3 linked regions of the Thiosocius teredinicola genome follow. The protein of the gene in region 2 binds, or shares a complex with, the protein of the main gene of each other region. Links are inferred from orthologs where the notes say so. Each region holds a gene or a part of one and is shown on either strand. Other genes may lie near its edges.

Region 1 (7,454 bases), 500 kb from region 2 along the record:
TTCCTGGCCGTTGTCGAGGCGCACCAAGTTGATCTTCTGTGAGATCGGTGGACGCAACGTCCACGAGATGCGGTCACCGACGTTGTGGGTTTTCGGTTGGTCACCGGCGCGGCTCATGTGGCAGGTCGCGCAGGTCGGTGCGGCCGAATAGTCGACACCGGCAACCCACTTGTCGGATTCGAGATTCATCTCGTCGACCTTGGCGCGGTAGATGATGCCGTGCTTCGACTCGTTGTAGACCTCGATCTGCGGATGGTCGGGGCCGACATGGCACTTACCGCAGGTATCCGGCGTACGGGCCTGGGCCTTGGAGAAGCGGTGGCGACCGTGACAGGCGGTGCACGAGCCTTCCGAACCATCCGGGTTCAAACGACCGATGCCGGTGTTCGGCCAGGTCGTCGGGATCGGCTTGCCGTCTTTACCGACCTCGATCTTGGCGCCGTGACATTGCCGACAGCCGGCGTTGACCGCGGCCGGCCCGCCGACCACTTCACCCAGCAGGTTGTCGAGCGATGCGAGGATGCGGCCGGCGTGCGAGTGGTGCGAGCCGTCCATTTCCTCGAATTCGGTGGTGTGGCAGCGCGAGCAGTCTTTCGGACTGACGATGATCGAGATCAGCTGCTTTTTGTGCATGAAGGCGTCTTTGTCGCCTTTCTCGGCCTTGTGGCAATCCAGACAGTTGACGCCTGATTGGCCGTGTTGGCTGTTGTTCCATTCCTGGGTCAGACCAGGGTTCTCGGTCCAGTGACATTCGACACATTCCTGGCCGGCAGGATCCCCCCAGTCCTTGCCGATTTCACCAGCCGGACGCGCGGCAAACACGGTGCCGGCAGCGAGAAGCAGGGTGAAAGTCAGCAGACGACGGACGACGCGGCAGCCAGCCGCGCTCTTCGCTTGGCTCATCGTAGACTCCTCCAAAATGCGGGTCTGGGTTGGGTCAGGTAGGACTACCCTGAACGCTTATTCTTGGTTTCTACAGGCGAACACTGCGCGGCTTTCGGCTGTACGGCGACAAAATACCCACTTCTCTTGTGGGTAAACCTTGAGGCGCCTCAAGAATTGAATTCGGAAGCGGGTGATTACCGGCAATCTCGCACAGCATTGATCTGCATCAAGAACGGTCGGCGGTGTCACTGGATTTAAGTCAAGGTGCCGCTTTTTGGCGTTATTGATAATTCTCAATAGGCAGGTAGCGAGCGGGGAGCAGGAGGCCCGTCGCTTCGAATCTTCAGGAGCATCAATGCATTCCACCGGAGTTCCCATCGACGTCGACATGATGGAAGGCCTTACCTTGTTCAACGGTCTGGGGCGGGAGCGTGTCGAGGCGCTGGCCGATGGTGGTTGGACCGTCGAGCATGCCCGATCGGTTCGCGTGATCGGTCGCGGCGATCATATCGATGGCCTGTACGGCGTGTTTGACGGCCGCTTGAAGCTTTATATGTTGTCGTGCAACGGCGACGAGCGTGTGCTGCGCGTACTGCGCCCGGGCGACACCTTTGGCGAGGCGATCATGTTCAACGCGATCCCGAGCCCGGTGTATGTCGAAACCCTGTCACCGGCGCGTCTCGGCTACTTTCCGCGTGAACTCATCAACGAGGCGTTGGCCAGCGACCCGGAATTCACCAACTCCATGCTGCGCGGCATGAGCGTGATGATGCGCGAACTGATCCAGGACCTTGAAACCTGCTGTATGCAGACAGCGATGCAGCGCACCGTGTCTTACCTGCTGCGCGAGGCCTCGGCAGCGCCTTCGCCGAACCTCGAAGTGAACCTGCCGGCCCCCAAGGCGGTTGTCGCCAGCACCTTGAACATCTCGGCGGAAACTTTTTCGCGCGAGCTGCATCGCCTGCAGGGCGAAGGCTTTATCGAAATCAATCGTCGTACCATCTATCTGCGTGATCCAGAGGCGCTGCAGACTATGGTGGACGGCTTGTCGCCTGAAACTTCGCACTGAACAACGAGCAGTGTTGTTCGATCGAAAGCACAAGGTGCAATCACGCTGATCGTTTTGCCCGCTGTTGATCGAGCGCCCAGCGCAGGTGTTCGCAGACCATCGGCTGCGTTTCGTATTCCAACCGACGTTCGAGCGCGCTGACGATTCCCGGGTCGAAGTCGGCGTTGCCGAGTGCGACGGCGATATTGCGTGACCAGCGGTGATACCCGATGCGACGGATGGCGGAGCCCTCCGTATGGCGCATGAACGCAGCTTCGTCCCACGCGAACAATGTCAGCAGGTCGGTACGATCCAGTCCGTGGCGCGGGCGAAAATCGCCTTCGTCGGTAGGTGAGGCGAAGCGATTCCATGGACAGACCTGCTGACAGTCGTCACAGCCATAGATTCGATTGCCGATGCCGCGGCGCAGCGCCAGGGGGATCGCGCCGTCGAGTTCGATCGTCAGGTACGAAATACAACGGCGGGCATCGACCTGGTACGGCGCCACGATTGCCTGGGTGGGACACACGTCGATACAGGCCTGACAGGTGCCGCAGTGTGCTTCGCCTGCCGCATCTGTCGGCAGCGGCAGGTCGGTATACAACTCGCCGAGAAAAAACCAAGAGCCGGCATCGCGATTGATCAGGTTGCTGTGTTTGCCGATCCAGCCGAGTCCGGCTTTCTCCGCCAGCGCTTTTTCCATAACCGGCGCGGAGTCCACGAATGCGCGATAACCGAAGGGGCCGACGTGCGCTTCGATCTTGTGCGCAAGCTTTTGCAGGCGATTGCGCAACACCTTGTGGTAATCGCGACCCAGTGCATAGCGCGAGATGAATGCTTGCACCGGGTCGTCGAGAATCGCACGTGGATCGGGTTCGTTCGGCAGGTAATCCATGCGTACAGAAATCACCCGCATCGTTCCCGGTACCAGCTCTGCTGGTCGGATTCGCTTGCTGCCGTGGCGCTGCATGTAGTCCATGTCGCCGTGAAAACCGTTCGCCAGCCATCTGTGCAGGTGACCTTCCGCCTCATCGAGATGGGTGTCGGTGATGCCGACCTGTTGGAAGCCAAGTTCCTTGCCCCACTGTTTGATTTGCGTCGCCAACGCCGGCAGATCGATGTCGCTGCATTCGGTCATAACTTCACCGGGCCGATACGCCGCCGGCGGTTGCCGTTGCGATAGGTGGGCAGCAGCCGATCATGTGGCGGCGGATGACAACAGTTCCAGATAAATGCCGCACTGAGCCGGATGTCCTGTCGTAGCTATCGCTGCTTTCACCAACGATGACGGTATCAACGCCCGCGAGGCCGCTGCGCTTGGCCCGATCTTCTCGAGGCATATCGTTGCTCCGTCGTGTGAAGTTCACTGACCGCCACGCAGGGCGGAAGTCGCATTGTAGCGTCGCTCGCCCCATACCGCCGGTCCGTGGCCGGCGTTTGGAGCGCCAAGCGTGACGCGCGGGCAGTACGACGCCAAACGATCGCCTATAGGGTGGGCTGCGCTTGGCCCTTAGCGCGCCGGAAATTGTTGAATTTGCGCTCTGCCTGGGGTCTTATCGCGCTTTAATAACTATTATTCCGACGAACGGTGCCGTTGCTTATGACCTTTCGTACCCTTCCGCCAACCGATGAACTGCCGCGCGCCCTGTACACGGCCGAACAGGTGCGGGGTTTCGATCGCATCGCGATCGAGCAGTTCGATATACCCGGCGAGACGCTGATGGAGCGCGCCGGTGCGGCCGCCTTTGAACTGCTGCGCAAGAAGTGGCCCGATGCGAAACGCATCGCGATTCTGGTTGGCACCGGCAACAATGGTGGCGACGGTTTCGTCGTTGCGCGGCTGGCCAAGAAGGCCGGCCTCCAGGTTCAGGTACTGCAGCTCGGTGACCCGGCGCGCCTGCAGGGGGATGCGCTGACCAACGCCAAGCGTTGGGAAGAGCTCGACGGCGATTGGCAGGCCTACGCAATGATCTCGCCCGACGTCGATGTGATCGTCGATGCCATGTTCGGCACGGGTCTCGAGCGCCCGGTGGCCGGGCGTTGGGCCGAAGCCATCGAGACCATCAACAGTCATCGTTCGCCGTGTCTGGCCATCGATATCCCGTCGGGCCTGCATTCGGATAGCGGCATGGTAATGGGCACCGCGGTGCGTGCTGCGGCAACGATCAGCTTCATCGGCCTCAAGCTGGGCTTGTTCAGTGGCGACGGCCCCGATCACGTGGGCGACGTCGTGTTCGCCGGTCTGGACGTGCCGGCCAAGGTATTTGCCACCAGCGTGCTGACGGCACGCCGCGTCGACTGGCCGAAACTCGGCGCGCTGCTGCCGCCGCGTCGCCACAACGTACACAAAGGTAATTTCGGCCATGTGCTGATCATCGGCGGCAATCGCGGCATGGGCGGCGCCGCGCGGATGGCGGCCGAAGCGGCGCTGCGCGTCGGCAGCGGCCTGGTCAGCCTGGCGACCCGTCCGGAACACGTCGGGGCGGTGCTGGCGGCGCGCCCCGAGATCATGGTCAACGGTGTCGAAGGTTCCGTGGGTGTGTTGCCGTTGCTGCGTCAGGCAGACGTGATTGCGATCGGACCGGGCCTGGGGCGCGACGACTGGGCCCAGGCACTGTGGCGCGCCGCGCTCGATTCCGACCGTCCTTTGGTCGTCGATGCCGATGCCTTGCACCTGCTGGCCGCCAAGCCGCGTCGGCGTAACGATTGGGTGCTGACGCCGCATCCGGGGGAGGCGGCAGCGCTGCTGGGTATGCGAACCGCGGACGTCAATGCCGCGCGCCTGCATGCGGTCGATCAAATGCAGCAGCGCTTCGGCGGCAGCGTAGTGCTCAAGGGGGTCGGCAGCCTGATCGCGAGCGAAGGTGCGGCGCCGCCGGCGTTGTGCAGCGACGGTAACCCGGGGATGGCCAGTGGCGGTATGGGCGATGTGCTGACCGGCGTCATCGCCGGCCTGCTCGCGCAAGGGCTTTCGGTGCGCGATGCGGCCGAAGCCGGGGTGTGCGTGCATGCCGCGGCAGCCGACTGGACGGCCGGCGTGGCCGGTGAGCGAGGCTTGCTGGCGACCGATCTTTTCGAACCGCTGCGCGTGCTGATCAACGATCGGTGGCGTTCTTGACGGGGCGAACGTTCCATCCGCAAGACGAGATCTCACAGGAGGCCGTCGGCGCGGCGCTTGCCAGGTCTTGGCGAGACGAGCGGGTTCTGATCTATCTCTCAGGCGATCTGGGCGCCGGCAAAACCACGCTGACGCGCGGTTTCGTGCGTGGTTTGGGCCTAAAGGGTGCGGTTAAAAGTCCGACATACACTCTGATCGAGCCGTATGACATTGATGGAAAAAAGGTTTATCACCTCGACCTGTACCGCTTGGGCGACCCGGGTGAACTCGAATATCTGGGGCTGCGCGAGTTGCTGGAAGAGCCGGCAGCCGTGCTGATCGAATGGCCCGAGCGGGGAAGCGGCTGGTTGCCGCCGGCCGATCTCGACGTGCGGATCGCCCATGAAGCTCAGGGGCGGGCTATCACGATTGAGGCGCGCAGCGAGACCGGCGAGCAGATGCTGTCGAGGCTAGCGGATATACCTATGGAAGCGCTCTAGAAAGTTCTCATATCTGACAGATTTAACTAGGAAAATCAGATTTGATATGCTAGCTTGAGTGCATCGGCTCAGGGCAGTCCGGACCTCTGAACCCCATGAAGAAGCTACTGACTTTTCTGACACTGCTGTTATTCGCCCCCTCGCTGCTTGCCACGCAAGTGGCCGGCGTGCGCCTGTGGACGGCACCCGACCACACCCGCCTGGTGTTCGACACCAGCAGCCGTGCGGTGCACAAGGTATTCGCGCTCAAAGACCCCGACCGCCTGGTGATCGATTTCGCCGATGCGGCGCTGGCGGATGATTTTTCGGTCAACGAGGTCAAAGACAAGCACCTCGACGGCATGCGACACGCGGCCCGTCCTGACGGCAGCCTGCGTGTGGTGCTCGACCTCAAGCAGGCGGTGCGGCCGAAAACCTTCCTGCTCAAACCAAACGATACCTACGGCCACCGGCTGGTGGTCGACCTGTACCCCTCGGATGCCGGTGCTGCCGCTGAGCCACGTGTCGCCAAGACGACCAAGGACATCGGCCGCGGACGCGACATCGTCGTCGCGATCGACGCCGGCCACGGTGGCGAAGATCCCGGGGCGGCAGGCCGCAAATACAGCACCAAGGAAAAGAAGGTCACGCTCGAGATCGCCAAGCGGCTGAAGAAGCTGATCGATTCGCAGCCCGGCATGAAGGGCGAGCTGACGCGCACCGGCGACTACTACGTCGGTCTGCGCCAGCGTATGGTGCTGGCGCGCGAGATGCGCGCCGATCTGTTCGTGTCGATCCACGCCGATGCATTCCGCGACAAGCGCGTGCGGGGCTCGTCGGTATACGTTTTGTCGAACCGTGGCGCATCGTCTGAGGCCGCGCGCTGGCTGGCAGAAAAAGAGAACTCTTCCGACCTGGTCGGGGGTGTCAGCCTCGAAGACAAGGATCCGGTATTGGCGTCGGTGTTGCTCGACCTGTCTCAATCGGCGACGCGTCATGCCAGCCTGAGTGCGGCGTCGAAGGTGTATGCGCAGCTGCGTGCGATGGGCAAGGTGCATGGTCGGCGGGTGCAGCAGGCCGGCTTCATGGTGCTGAAGTCGCCCGATATCCCGTCGATGCTGGTCGAAACGGGCTTTATCTCCAACCCGACCGAAGAGACCAATCTGCGCGATCCGAAGCATCAGGAGCGCATCGCCAAGGCTGTCCTCAAGGGGGTGCAGACGTTTTTCGACGAAGCGCCGCCACCCGGAACGCTGCTGGCGGAACGTCAGAACAAGTCGCTCAAGCACGTGATCGAGCGCGGCGACACCCTGTCGCAGATCGCCAGTCGCTACCAGGTCAGCCTGAGCTCGCTGCGGCGAGAGAACGACCTGCGCAACGACAATCACATCCAGGTCGGTCAGGTTCTGGTGATCCCGGGCACCTGATCTCTCACAACTCGGGAATAACGTCTCGGGAACCGCGTCTATTTAGGGGCAAGCGGGGATTACACCCGCATAACCTCAAAAGAGATGGAGATAAAAATGCGGTTCCTACTGTTCCCACTGCTGATGTTGGTGGCGGCCAGCGCGTACGCGGCTGACGCCCATCGTATCGTTCTGCACGTCGACGAAGCCGACGCAGCACGCCAAAACCTGGTCCTCAACAACGCCTCAAATATCAATAAGTACTATCTGGACAAGGGCGAAGAGGTCGAAGTCGAGATTGTTGCCTACGGTCCGGGACTGACCATGCTGGTGCCCGGCAAGTCGCCGGTCGGCGATCGAGTCACCTCGATCAAGCAGAATTACGACAACGTCAGTTTCAAAGCGTGCTCCAACACGCTGGCCAAGATGTCGGCCAAAGCCGGCAAAGACGTCAAGCTCATGGCCGAGGCCGAGATGGTCCCGTCCGGCGTGATCCATCTGGTCGAACGCCAGGAGCAGGGCTGGTCTTACATCAGGCC
Region 2 (7,214 bases):
CGCCGGGCCGAACAGGGTCTTGAGCGCAGCGGCGGGCGACGCATGACCGGCGCGCCGCCATTCATTCGGATTGCGCACGTACAGCTTGCGTGCCAGCTCGCGCAGGTACTTCATGCTGTGACGCACATTGACCTCGGCGACCATGTCGACGTCGGCCTTGGCGATGTCGCTAAACTCGAAACCGCGGCCGCGCACCGGCTCATCGCGCCCCGAATACGACTGGCAGCCCGCCAACGTGAGCACCAAGACCATCAAGCAAACCCGTTTACAAACGATCACGCAGATCCCTCGTGCGAAAACCCAGCAACTGACTATCGGTATCGCGCGCCAGCGCCATGACTTTAAATCGTTCGCCCATCTCCGTCGGCAGCGTAAGCTTTTTGACGCCCTGCATCAGCTCCAGATGCCGCTGCAGATCGTTCGGATCAGACGCGCCGAGATGACGGTCCAGACCCGCATCGATCAAAAAGTGCGCCTGGGTCGTGTAGCCGGCGACGTCAAAGCCCGTGGCGAGCGCAGCGCGTGCCAGCGCCGTGAAATCCACGTTCGCGGTGATGTCCTGCAATCCGGGCAGCAGGTAAGGATCGGCGTAGGCGCGGTGTCGGTAGTGACAGATCAAGGTGCCCTTGTTGCGTTCCGGATGGTAATACTCGTGCCGCGTATAACCATAGTCGATCAGCAACACATACCCGCGCTGCATGCGATGCCCGACGGCATCCAACCACGGTCGCAGACGCAGATTGATCTCCGACTCATAGCCATCGCCCGGCAGTTGCCCGTCGGGCCAGATCGACTGCAGGGCTTCGCCAAGACCGCTGCTGCGCAACGCATGCCAGTCGTCCGCAAAGCCGGCGCCATCGACCACGACCGATAACTCCTGCCATGCGTCATCCTGTCGGCGGAAACGATGCACCGGCATCGCATCGAGCAGCTCATTGCCGATGACAACACCGTTGAAGCCGCTGGCCGGCAGCGCGTCGAGCCAATGCACGCGTGACACCAATTCAGGCACTTCGCGCTGCAGCGTCTCCTGCTGCCGCTGCTGAAGCTCGGCACTCAACTCGAGAATCAGGTAGCGATTGGGCAGGCAATCCAGATCCTGCAACGCTGCCAGCAGTCCGGCCGCCATGATGCCGGAGCCGGCGCCGAACTCCAGCACATCACCACCGTCGAGCTTGTGCAGACATTCGGCCACCTGGTTCGCCAGGCAGCGTGCAAACAGCGGCGAGGCCTCCGGCGCCGTGATGAAGTCACCCTGCTCGCCAAACTTCTGCCGCCCGTTGACGTAGTAACCGAGTCCGGGGGCATAGAGCGCAAGTTCCATGAAGCGATCGAACGGCAGGCTGCCGCTGTTTGTCTCGATCGCCGCACTCAAATGTGCGTGCATCGCCTGGAATACCGATTGTTCGTCGTCGCTCAGCGTCGGTAACTGCAAGTCGTCGGCTCTCTGAAGCAGGCGACAACTCAACTTGTTGTCGCGATGGATACGGGTTGCGTGGCGGGATACTGCGCGCAGTTTAAGAAAAACCGCAGGAGCGCGCACGGCACGCGGTCGAATTCCGGGCGGCGTGACGTTCCAGGCGCGATCTGGTGTAGTGTGCGCTTGGGTCCACAAGGGAGGCAGCGAGTGCAGGTTTCCGACAGTCTGAAGGGCAAGACGGCGTTGATTACCGGCGCAGCAGCACGCCTTGGTGCGACCACGACGCGCTACCTGCACGCGGCCGGCGCCAATGTCGTGATCCACTATCGCAACTCGGCGGACAAGGCGGCGGCACTGCGCGACGAACTGCTCGCGGTGCGGGCCGGGTCCGCGATCGTCGCGCAGGGCGATCTCAATGAACCGCAAAGCTGGGCAAAGTTGGTTGCAGAGAGCAAGACCATCAACGGCCATCTCGACATCCTGATCAACAACGCCTCGAGTTACTACCCGACGCCGATCGGTGAAGCCACCCCCGAGCAATGGGACGACCTGGTCGGCAGCAATGCACGCGCACCGTTCTTTCTCGCCCAGGCAGCAGCCGAGGCGTTGCGCGAGCGGCGCGGCTGCATCGTCAATATGGTCGACATCCATGCCGACCGGCCGAACGCCGACCATCCGATCTACTGCATGGCCAAAGCGGCCAATGCGATGATGGTCAAGGCACTGGCACGCGACCTTGCGCCGGACGTGCGGGTCAACGGGATTGCACCCGGCGCGGCGCTGTGGCCGGAAGGCTACCTCGCCGATGCCGACAAACAGGAAATCCTCAAACGCATCCCAATGGGCGAGCCGGCAGGCGCCGAGCAGATCGCCGAGGCGGTCATGTTCATGGTGACCGGGCCGCACTACATCACCGGCCAGATTCTCGCCGTCGACGGCGGTCGCAGCGTGCAGCAATAGCGGCACGCAGAGACGTCAGCGCTTGGTGCCGCCGAGAGGCTCGGTTGCAGCGTCCTGAGAGCCCACCCATACCCGGTTACGGCCACCGCGCTTGGCCTCGTAACAGGCGCTGTCTGCGGCATGCAGCACGTCTTCGGGCGAGCCGTGCTCGGGCGAGATAGCGACCAGCCCGACACTCACCTCGATGCGATGCAGTCCGCGTGAACCCGTGTATTCGTAGCGCTCGACCACGGTGCGTATGTTTTCGGCAATCGCGCAGGCATCCAGAAGCTGACAGTCTTCGAGGATCACCGCGAACTCGTCGCCGCCGATCCGCGCGACGGTATCCACCGCGCGCACCTCCTCGCTCAGCAACACACCGACATCGCGCAGAACGCGATCGCCGGCGCGATGGCCCTCGGCATCATTGAGATCCTTGAAACGATCGAGGTCGAGAAACAGCAGGATGCACGACGCGCGCTTCTGCTTGACGCGTGGCAGGATCTTTTCCAATCGCTCCATGAACGCATGACGGTTCACCAGCCGGGTCAACGGATCATGCCTTGCGAGCCAGGTAACGTGCTCGCGCGCGTTCATCTCCTGGCGGGCACTGCTGACGATCATGCCGGTGAAGGTCACGACCCACAGCAGGCTGATATCCAGATAGATGATACCCAGCTTGGTCTGTGCGAGGCTCTCCCGTGGCAGCCACAAGGACGACAGCAGGATCACAACCAGCGCCGCCATACCCAGGGTCAACACCGGCAACTGATCGCCGCGCTGGGCGATCAGGACAAAAACCGGGATCAACAGAAACAGCACCAATGGGGATGTGATATCGACGACCTGCAGCAACCCCAAGGTGCTGACGATCACGACCAGGGAGAGACCGGCCAACAGCTCGATCAATCGCCGGCCGGTCACGCGCAGCGAACGCCGCGCGACAGCCACCAGACCGAAGCCACCGACCAGCAGAATGCCGACGCTGTTGCCCAGCCACCACAACAGCCACAAACGCACCAGGTCGAGATCGCTGCCGCCGAGCAGCACGAACGCGATGCTGCCGGCGGTCGCACTGAATACCGGCCCGAGCACGGGGCCGACCGCGACGAACATCAGCGCATCGCGCAGGTGACGCAGACCAGGGTCGACGTTCACCCGCCGCATCAGGTAATTCGGCACACCGGCTTCAAGCATACTGGCCACCGCCGAGATCGCCGCAATCTCCAGTGGCACGCCCAGTTGCCAGCCGAGCAACAGCATGGCCGGCAGGATCGCCGCCAGCAGCGACCAGCCGAACCAGTACACCATCGCGAATGCGAACCCGGATGCCGGCCACACGGGGCTGATACCGGTTTGCGCCGACTGCAACTGCAAGCCGGCCATACCGAGCAGGTAGTATCCGCCGATAAATACGATAAAAAGCCCGACCCGATTCAGGCCGGTTATCAAGACCGTTTTTCGATCCGCACCATCATCGTGGCTCAATCCGCCTCCTAGCCGGTTTTGAACAGCCATGCTGGATCATCCAGCTGCTGCAAACCTTCCTTGTTTTCCATCGACATCCGCTCCCATAAGGAGCGATAAGTTTCCCTGAGTTCGGGATGCAATTCGTCACCCGCCACATCGACCAGCGGTGCCAGCACGAAGGCATAGCGCGTGATCTCGTCGCGCGGCAGCACCTTGCCGCCCTCGTTCGTCACTGCATCGCCATAGGTCAGCAGATCCAGATCCAGCGTTCGCGACGAAAACTTCGGGCTGCTGCGTTCGCGTCCGTGACGCGCCTCGATCTCGCGCATCAGCTGATGCAGCCTGGCGGGCGGCAGCTCGGTGTCGAACCCCACTACCAGATTAAAGAACGCGTCGCCGCAAAAACCAACCGCAGGTGTCTCGTACACCGGAGACACGATCACATCACCGAAACTATGCCGCAATTCGGTCAGCGCACCACGAATGTTATTCTCACGATCGATGTTGCTGCCGATGCTGACCCACACTCTCGGCACTAGTAGCGTTCTCCACGCTCGATAATCACCCCGACGTCGGTGGCACTGCGTACCGCGCCCTTCTTGTTGAGCGTGAGGCGTACCCAGCGCACGCCGTACTCTTCGCGGATGATCTCGGTGCAGCGTTCGGCCAATGTTTCGACCAACTGGAACTCACTCTCGCTGACGAACTGGATCAGGCGCTTGGCGACCGACTTGTAGTTCAGCGTGTCCTTGATGTCGTCGGTTTGGGCTGCCCGCGCGATATCCGCGCTCATTTCGAGATCGAAAATCAGCGTCTGGCGGGTGCGACGCTCCCAGCCATAGATGCCGATCACGGTATCTATACGCAGGTCACGCAGAAAAACGATATCCATAGTGGCAGTTGCATCGGATGTAGTCTGAAGGTTGGGATGTTATCAGGTCGTTTCCTTGACCGTGACAGACAGCTGTCGCCTAATGCGCGCTCATTCGGCAAACACACGTGACCATGCTCGATCCCGTCATCATCGTTGGCGCCTACCTGCTCGGCTCGATCTCGAGCGCGATCATCGTATGTCGCCTGATGGGACTGCCGGATCCGCGTACCGAGGGCTCGAACAACCCCGGCGCGACCAACGTGCTGCGCATCGGCGGCAAAAAGGCCGCGGCGATAACGCTGCTCGGCGACAGTCTGAAAGGGGTGATTCCGATGCTCGCCTGCCACCTGTTCGATCGCAGCGAATCGGTGTTTGCGCTAACCGCAGTGGCGGCGTTTCTAGGCCATTTATACCCAGTGTTCTTCGGCTTCCGCGGTGGCAAGGGCGTTGCGACGGCACTCGGCGTGCAGTTCGGACTCTACTGGGCCTTCGGCGCCGCGGTCGGCGCCACCTGGCTGTTCATGGCCAAGGTGGCCAACGTGTCGTCGCTGGCGGCGTTGATCTCGATGGCGCTCGCCCCGGTCTACCTGTGGTTTCTGTGGCCATCCAACGAACTGCTGGCGATGCAGATCTTCGTCAGCGTGGTGCTGTTCTGGCGGCACCGCAGCAACATCCGCAAGCTGCTCGACGGCAGCGAAGGGCGCATCTCGAAACAGTCCGGCGACTAAGCCACCTCACCCCCCGGCGACCAGATCCTGCATCGGCCAGCGCGGGCGGATCGCGAACTCCAGCTGCTCGTGCTGACCGGCGCGCAGACGCTGCCAGCCGGCATACGCGATCATGGCGCCGTTGTCGGTACACAGCTCGGCGCGCGGGTAATAGGCGCGGCCGCCGAGGTCCTGCATCAAACGATCGACACGATCGCGTAACCGTCGGTTGGCACTCACGCCGCCGGCCATCACCAGCGCCTTACTACCGGTCTGTTCGACGGCGCGCCGGCACTTGATCGCCAGCGTGTCGACCACGGCGTCCTCGAAGGCACGTGCGATGTCGGCATGCAATTGCCCGTGCTCGGCGGACGGGACCTCGGCCTCCTGCTGTCGCAAGGTCGTCAGGGCGAAGGTCTTGAGTCCTGAGAAGCTGAAATCCAGCCCCGGCCGGTCGGTCATCGGCCGTGGGAACGAAAATCGTGCCGGATCACCCTGCTCGGCCAGCGCGGCAAGCGCAGGGCCACCCGGATAACCCAGGCCCAACAGTTTGGCGGTTTTGTCGAAGGCCTCGCCGGCGGCGTCATCCACCGACTCGCCCAACAGCTCGTATTCGCCGACCGCGGCAACCCGCACCAGCTGGGTATGCCCGCCAGACACCAGCAGCGCAACGAACGGGAACTGCGGCACATCCTGCTCGAGCATCGGCGCCAGCAGGTGCCCTTCCATATGGTGAACACCGACCGCCGGTACCTGCCAGGCCCAGGCCAGACTGCGCGCAAACGCCGCGCCGACCAGCAGCGCGCCAGCCAGGCCGGGGCCGGCCGTATAGGCGACGCCGCCGAAATCCTGCGCCGACAGGCCCAGGTCGGCGAGCAGCTCGCGCACCATCGGCGCCAGCTTGCGCACGTGGTCGCGCGAGGCCAGCTCCGGCACCACGCCGCCGTAGTCGGCATGCAGCGCGATCTGGCTGTAGACCGCGTGGTCGAGCAGGCCCTGATCGGTGCTGTAGACCGCCACACCGGTCTCGTCGCACGAGGTTTCGATACCCAGCACATTCATCTCATTGAAACCTTTGCATTTGTGATGAGGACGCTTTAAAATTCCGCGCCTTTGTGGGCTCCGGCTTGATTTTTCCGTGTCCGCGAAAAGCCCATTTTAACTGTTTGTCGATTCGAGGAAGCAATGCCGCACGTCCGCGTCAAAGAAAACGAACCCTTCGAAGTAGCCATGCGCCGCTTCAAACGCTCCTGCGAGAAAGCCGGTGTTCTGGCCGAAGTCCGTCGCCGCGAGTTCTACGAAAAGCCCACCTGGGAGCGCAAGCGCAAGGCCGCTGCCGCTGTTAAGCGCTGGCAGAAGAAGGTTGGCCGCGACAGCCGCCGCTTCGAACGCCTTTACTGATCGCAGGCATTTCCCCTGTGCTGAAGCAACAGCTTACCGACGCGATGAAGGCGGCCATGAAAGGTGGCGACAAGCCACGCTTGGCCGTCATCCGGTTGATGCTGGCCGCAGTAAAACAGCGCGAGGTCGATGAGCGCATCGAGCTCGACGACGCACAGGTGCTGGCGGTGCTCGACAAAATGGTCAAGCAACGCCGCGACTCGATTCAGCAATACACCGACGCCGGCCGTACCGAGCTGGCCGACCAGGAAGCCGCTGAGATCGACGTCATCCAGGACTTCATGCCCGAAGCCCTGTCCGAGGCGGAAATCGCCTCGATCATCGATGCCGCTATCGCCGAGACCGGCGCCGAATCCATGCGCGACATGGGCAAGGTCATGGGCATCGTCAAACCCCAGGTGCA
Region 3 (2,798 bases), 2.7 Mb from region 2 along the record:
GGCAATGCCGACGTGTTGCGCTGGGAACCGATCGAGGTCGGCGAACCCGGCGTGGGCGAGGTGCGCTTGAAACAGACCGCCTGCGGCCTGAACTTTATCGACGTGTACCAGCGTGACGGTCTTTATCCGGTCGGCGATCTGCCGGCGGTGCTCGGCATGGAGGCGGCGGGCGTGATCGAGGCGGTCGGCGAAGGCGTTGTCGGCTTGGCGGTCGGTGATCGTGTTGCCTACCCGATGTGCCTGGGTGCCTATGCCGAGGTGCGTCTGATTGCCGCTGACAAGCTCGTCACGCTGCCGGAGAGCGTCAGCGAGCAGCAGGCCGCGGCGATCATGCTCAAAGGGCTTACCGCGCATTACCTGCTGTTTCGCTCTTACCCGGTGCAGCCGGGTGATGCGATCCTGGTCTATGCGGCGGCGGGTGGTGTCGGTTTACTGCTCAGTCAATGGGCCAAGCACCTTGGGGCAAGCGTGATCGGCTGTGTCGGCTCGGAAGAAAAGGCCGAGTTGGCCCGGGCAAACGGTTGCGATGAGGTGATCATGTACCGCAGCGAGAACATCCCGCAGCGCGTGCGCGAACTGACGGACGGCGAAGGCGTGGCGGCCGCCTACGATTCGGTGGGCAAGGCAACCTTCATGGATTCGCTCGATTCATTGCGCCCCTTCGGCGTGATGGTCAGCTACGGCAATGCCTCCGGTCCGGTCGAACCGTTCAGCCCGGCTATCCTGGCACCCAAGGGCTCGCTGTATGTCACGCGCCCGACGCTGGCCACCCATATCGCGACGCGCGAACTGCTCGACGAGGGTGCCAACCGTCTGCTCGGTGCGGTGACCGATGGTCTGCTGCACATCCAGATCAACCAACAGTACCCGCTGGCCGAGGCCGCCCAGGCGCATCGCGACCTCGAGGCGCGCAAGACAACCGGATCGACCGTGCTGACGGTCTGAGCCGAGACAGTGTAATGAAACTCCTCGCTATCGATACCACCGAAGACGCCTGCTCTGCTGCCCTGTCGATCGACGGCATGGTCGACGAACGTTTCGAGATCGTGCCGCGACGACACAGCGAGCATATCCTGCCGATGATGGAGGCCCTGTTGGCCGACGCGCAGTTGACGTTGCGCGATCTCGATGCGCTGGCGTATGCGCGCGGACCTGGCTCATTCACCGGTGTGCGGATCGCGGCATCGATCATCCAGGGTTCGGCGATGGGTGCTGATCTGCCGGTGGTGCCGGTATCGAGTCTGCGGGCACTTGCCCAGGGTGCGAATCGCACAGACGGAGCGGCGGCGGTACTCAGCGCCCTCGATGCACGCATGAACGAAGTCTATTGGGGCGCCTATCGGTTGGATGCTGAAGGCATCATGCAGCTCTCGGGCGAAGAAATGGTATGCGCCGCGCAGGATGTGATCGTACCCGGCGGTGATGGCTGGTTCGGCGCGGGCAGCGGTTGGGGGCCTTACTCGGCGGCTTTGGGCGCACGCGCCGGCGTGGAGCAATTCAATAGTGAACTGTCGGTGCATGCCGCGGATGTGGTGCGCATTGCTGTGGCAAAGTTCATCGAAGGCGGCGCCGTTGCGGCCGAAGCCGCGGTGCCTGTCTATCTGCGTGACCAGGTTGCCTGGGCAAAGCAGCGCTGATTACCTGAGCGCAGCCCATAGGCGTGGCGCTTGAACATCTGATACTCACGACTCCGATCAACGATTCATGTCCGAACCACGCAGCTTTTACTGGCACGACTACGAAACCTGGGGAGCGCAACCGGCAGTCGACCGCCCGGCGCAGTTCGCCGGCTTGCGCACCGATCTGGATTTCAATCCGATCGGCGAGCCGCTGGTGGTGTATGCACGACCGGCCGATGATTTTCTGCCGCATCCCGAGGCCTGCCTGATTACCGGGATTACGCCGCAGGAAGCACGCGAGAAAGGCGCGCCCGAGGCCGACTTCTTTCGTTTCATCCACGATGAGTTGTCGCAACCGGGCACCTGCGCACTTGGCTACAACACCCTGCGTTTCGATGACGAGGTGACGCGCTACGGTTTCTACCGCAACTTTTTCGATCCCTATGCACGCGAATGGAAGAACGGCAACTCGCGTTGGGACATGATCGACGTGGTGCGCCTGACGCATGCGCTGCGACCGCAAGGCATCGAGTGGCCGGAGCGCGAACCGGGTGTGGCCAGCTTCCGGCTCGAGGACCTGACGGCGGCGAACGGCATCGAACACGCAGGCGCGCACGATGCGCTGGTCGATGTGAAAGCGACCATTGCGCTCGCCAAGCTGGTGCGCGAACGCCAACCCAAGCTGTTTCAATTCGCGCTCGGCAACCGCGACAAACACAAGCTGGCGACGCAGCTCAATGTGCGCGCCCGCCAGCCGGTGTTGCACGTATCGGCGCGCTACCCGGCAAGGCGCGGTTGTATTGCGGCTGTCGTGCCGCTGGCGATGCACCCGACCAATCGCAATGGTGTGATCGTCTACGATCTGCGCACCGATCCGACGCCACTGTTGGCGATGTCGGCCGAAGAGATCCGCACCCGGCTGTATACCGCGACGGCGGATCTGCCCGATGGTGCTGAACGCATACCGTTGAAGGTCGTCCATATCAATCGTGCACCGGTGGTCGTGCCGATGGGTACGCTGACTGAAGACGCTCGGGAGCGTTGGCAGATGGATGCGACTGCCGAGCAGCGGCACCTCGATGCATTGAACGGCGCTGCCGGGCTCGACGCCAAACTCGCCGAGGTGTTTTCGTCCGAAGGGCGTTTCCCGCCGCAGGCCGATCCCGACCGCGATCTGTA

What was found.
Region 1: the proteins of tsaD (region 2) and tsaE are in contact, whole or in part, in a crystal structure (PDB 6N9A), measured with the Thermotoga maritima proteins. The link is inferred for Thiosocius teredinicola from one-to-one orthologs. Residues at the interface, in WP_004082750.1 of Thermotoga maritima: Cys10, Asp11, Arg49, His50, Leu82, Gly84, Gly135, Gly136, Glu154, Thr155, Leu156, Asp157, Asp158, Ser159, Glu162, Asp165, Lys166, Arg169, Leu170, Tyr175, Lys213, Thr214, Leu217, Tyr218, Gln221, Arg222, Asn324; in WP_004082108.1 of Thermotoga maritima: Leu37, Gly38, Lys46, Lys57, Val59, Lys60, Ser61, Thr63, Phe64, Thr65, Leu66, Met67, Val69, Pro71, Tyr82, Arg83, Leu84, Asp86, Asp88, Phe89, Asp93, Ile128, Asp130, Glu131, Arg134.
Region 3: the proteins of tsaD (region 2) and tsaB are in contact, whole or in part, in a solved structure (PDB 4WQ4), measured with the Escherichia coli proteins. The link is inferred for Thiosocius teredinicola from one-to-one orthologs.

The regions. Positions count from the first base shown.
Region 1 is NZ_CP019936.1:3,414,335-3,421,788, reverse strand. What follows is about bases 3,790-6,788. They hold tsaE (tRNA (adenosine(37)-N6)-threonylcarbamoyltransferase complex ATPase subunit type 1 TsaE), read left to right. Parts: upstream 3,790-5,047; coding sequence 5,048-5,530; downstream 5,531-6,788. Other genes in these bases: B1781_RS16150 (N-acetylmuramoyl-L-alanine amidase), read left to right, coding at 5,626-6,788; B1781_RS16160 (NAD(P)H-hydrate dehydratase), read left to right, coding at 3,790-5,051. In the rest of the region: B1781_RS16175 (multiheme c-type cytochrome), read right to left, coding at 1-903; B1781_RS16170 (Crp/Fnr family transcriptional regulator), read left to right, coding at 1,241-1,954; tRNA epoxyqueuosine(34) reductase QueG, read right to left, coding at 1,995-3,071; more of B1781_RS16160, read left to right, coding at 3,534-3,789; more of B1781_RS16150, read left to right, coding at 6,789-6,936; B1781_RS16145 (DsrE family protein), read left to right, coding at 7,033-7,454. UniProt on the Escherichia coli protein: Required for the formation of a threonylcarbamoyl group on adenosine at position 37 (t(6)A37) in tRNAs that read codons beginning with adenine.
Region 2 is NZ_CP019936.1:3,908,550-3,915,763, forward strand. The notes cover bases 4,456-7,214. They hold tsaD (tRNA (adenosine(37)-N6)-threonylcarbamoyltransferase complex transferase subunit TsaD), read right to left. Parts: upstream 6,473-7,214; coding sequence 5,438-6,472; downstream 4,456-5,437. Other genes in these bases: folB (dihydroneopterin aldolase), read right to left, coding at 4,456-4,721; plsY (glycerol-3-phosphate 1-O-acyltransferase PlsY), read left to right, coding at 4,835-5,431; rpsU (30S ribosomal protein S21), read left to right, coding at 6,596-6,811; B1781_RS18540 (GatB/YqeY domain-containing protein), read left to right, coding at 6,829-7,214. Also shown: B1781_RS18495 (hypothetical protein), read right to left, coding at 1-252; B1781_RS18500 (class I SAM-dependent methyltransferase), read right to left, coding at 266-1,435; B1781_RS18505 (pteridine reductase), read left to right, coding at 1,628-2,380; B1781_RS18510 (sensor domain-containing diguanylate cyclase), read right to left, coding at 2,396-3,847; folK (2-amino-4-hydroxy-6-hydroxymethyldihydropteridine diphosphokinase), read right to left, coding at 3,856-4,365; more of folB, read right to left, coding at 4,365-4,455.
Region 3 is NZ_CP019936.1:1,261,415-1,264,212, forward strand. It holds tsaB (tRNA (adenosine(37)-N6)-threonylcarbamoyltransferase complex dimerization subunit type 1 TsaB), read left to right. Parts: upstream 1-959; coding sequence 960-1,637; downstream 1,638-2,798. Other genes in the region: B1781_RS06175 (quinone oxidoreductase family protein), read left to right, coding at 1-945; sbcB (exodeoxyribonuclease I), read left to right, coding at 1,705-2,798. UniProt on the Escherichia coli protein: Required for the formation of a threonylcarbamoyl group on adenosine at position 37 (t(6)A37) in tRNAs that read codons beginning with adenine.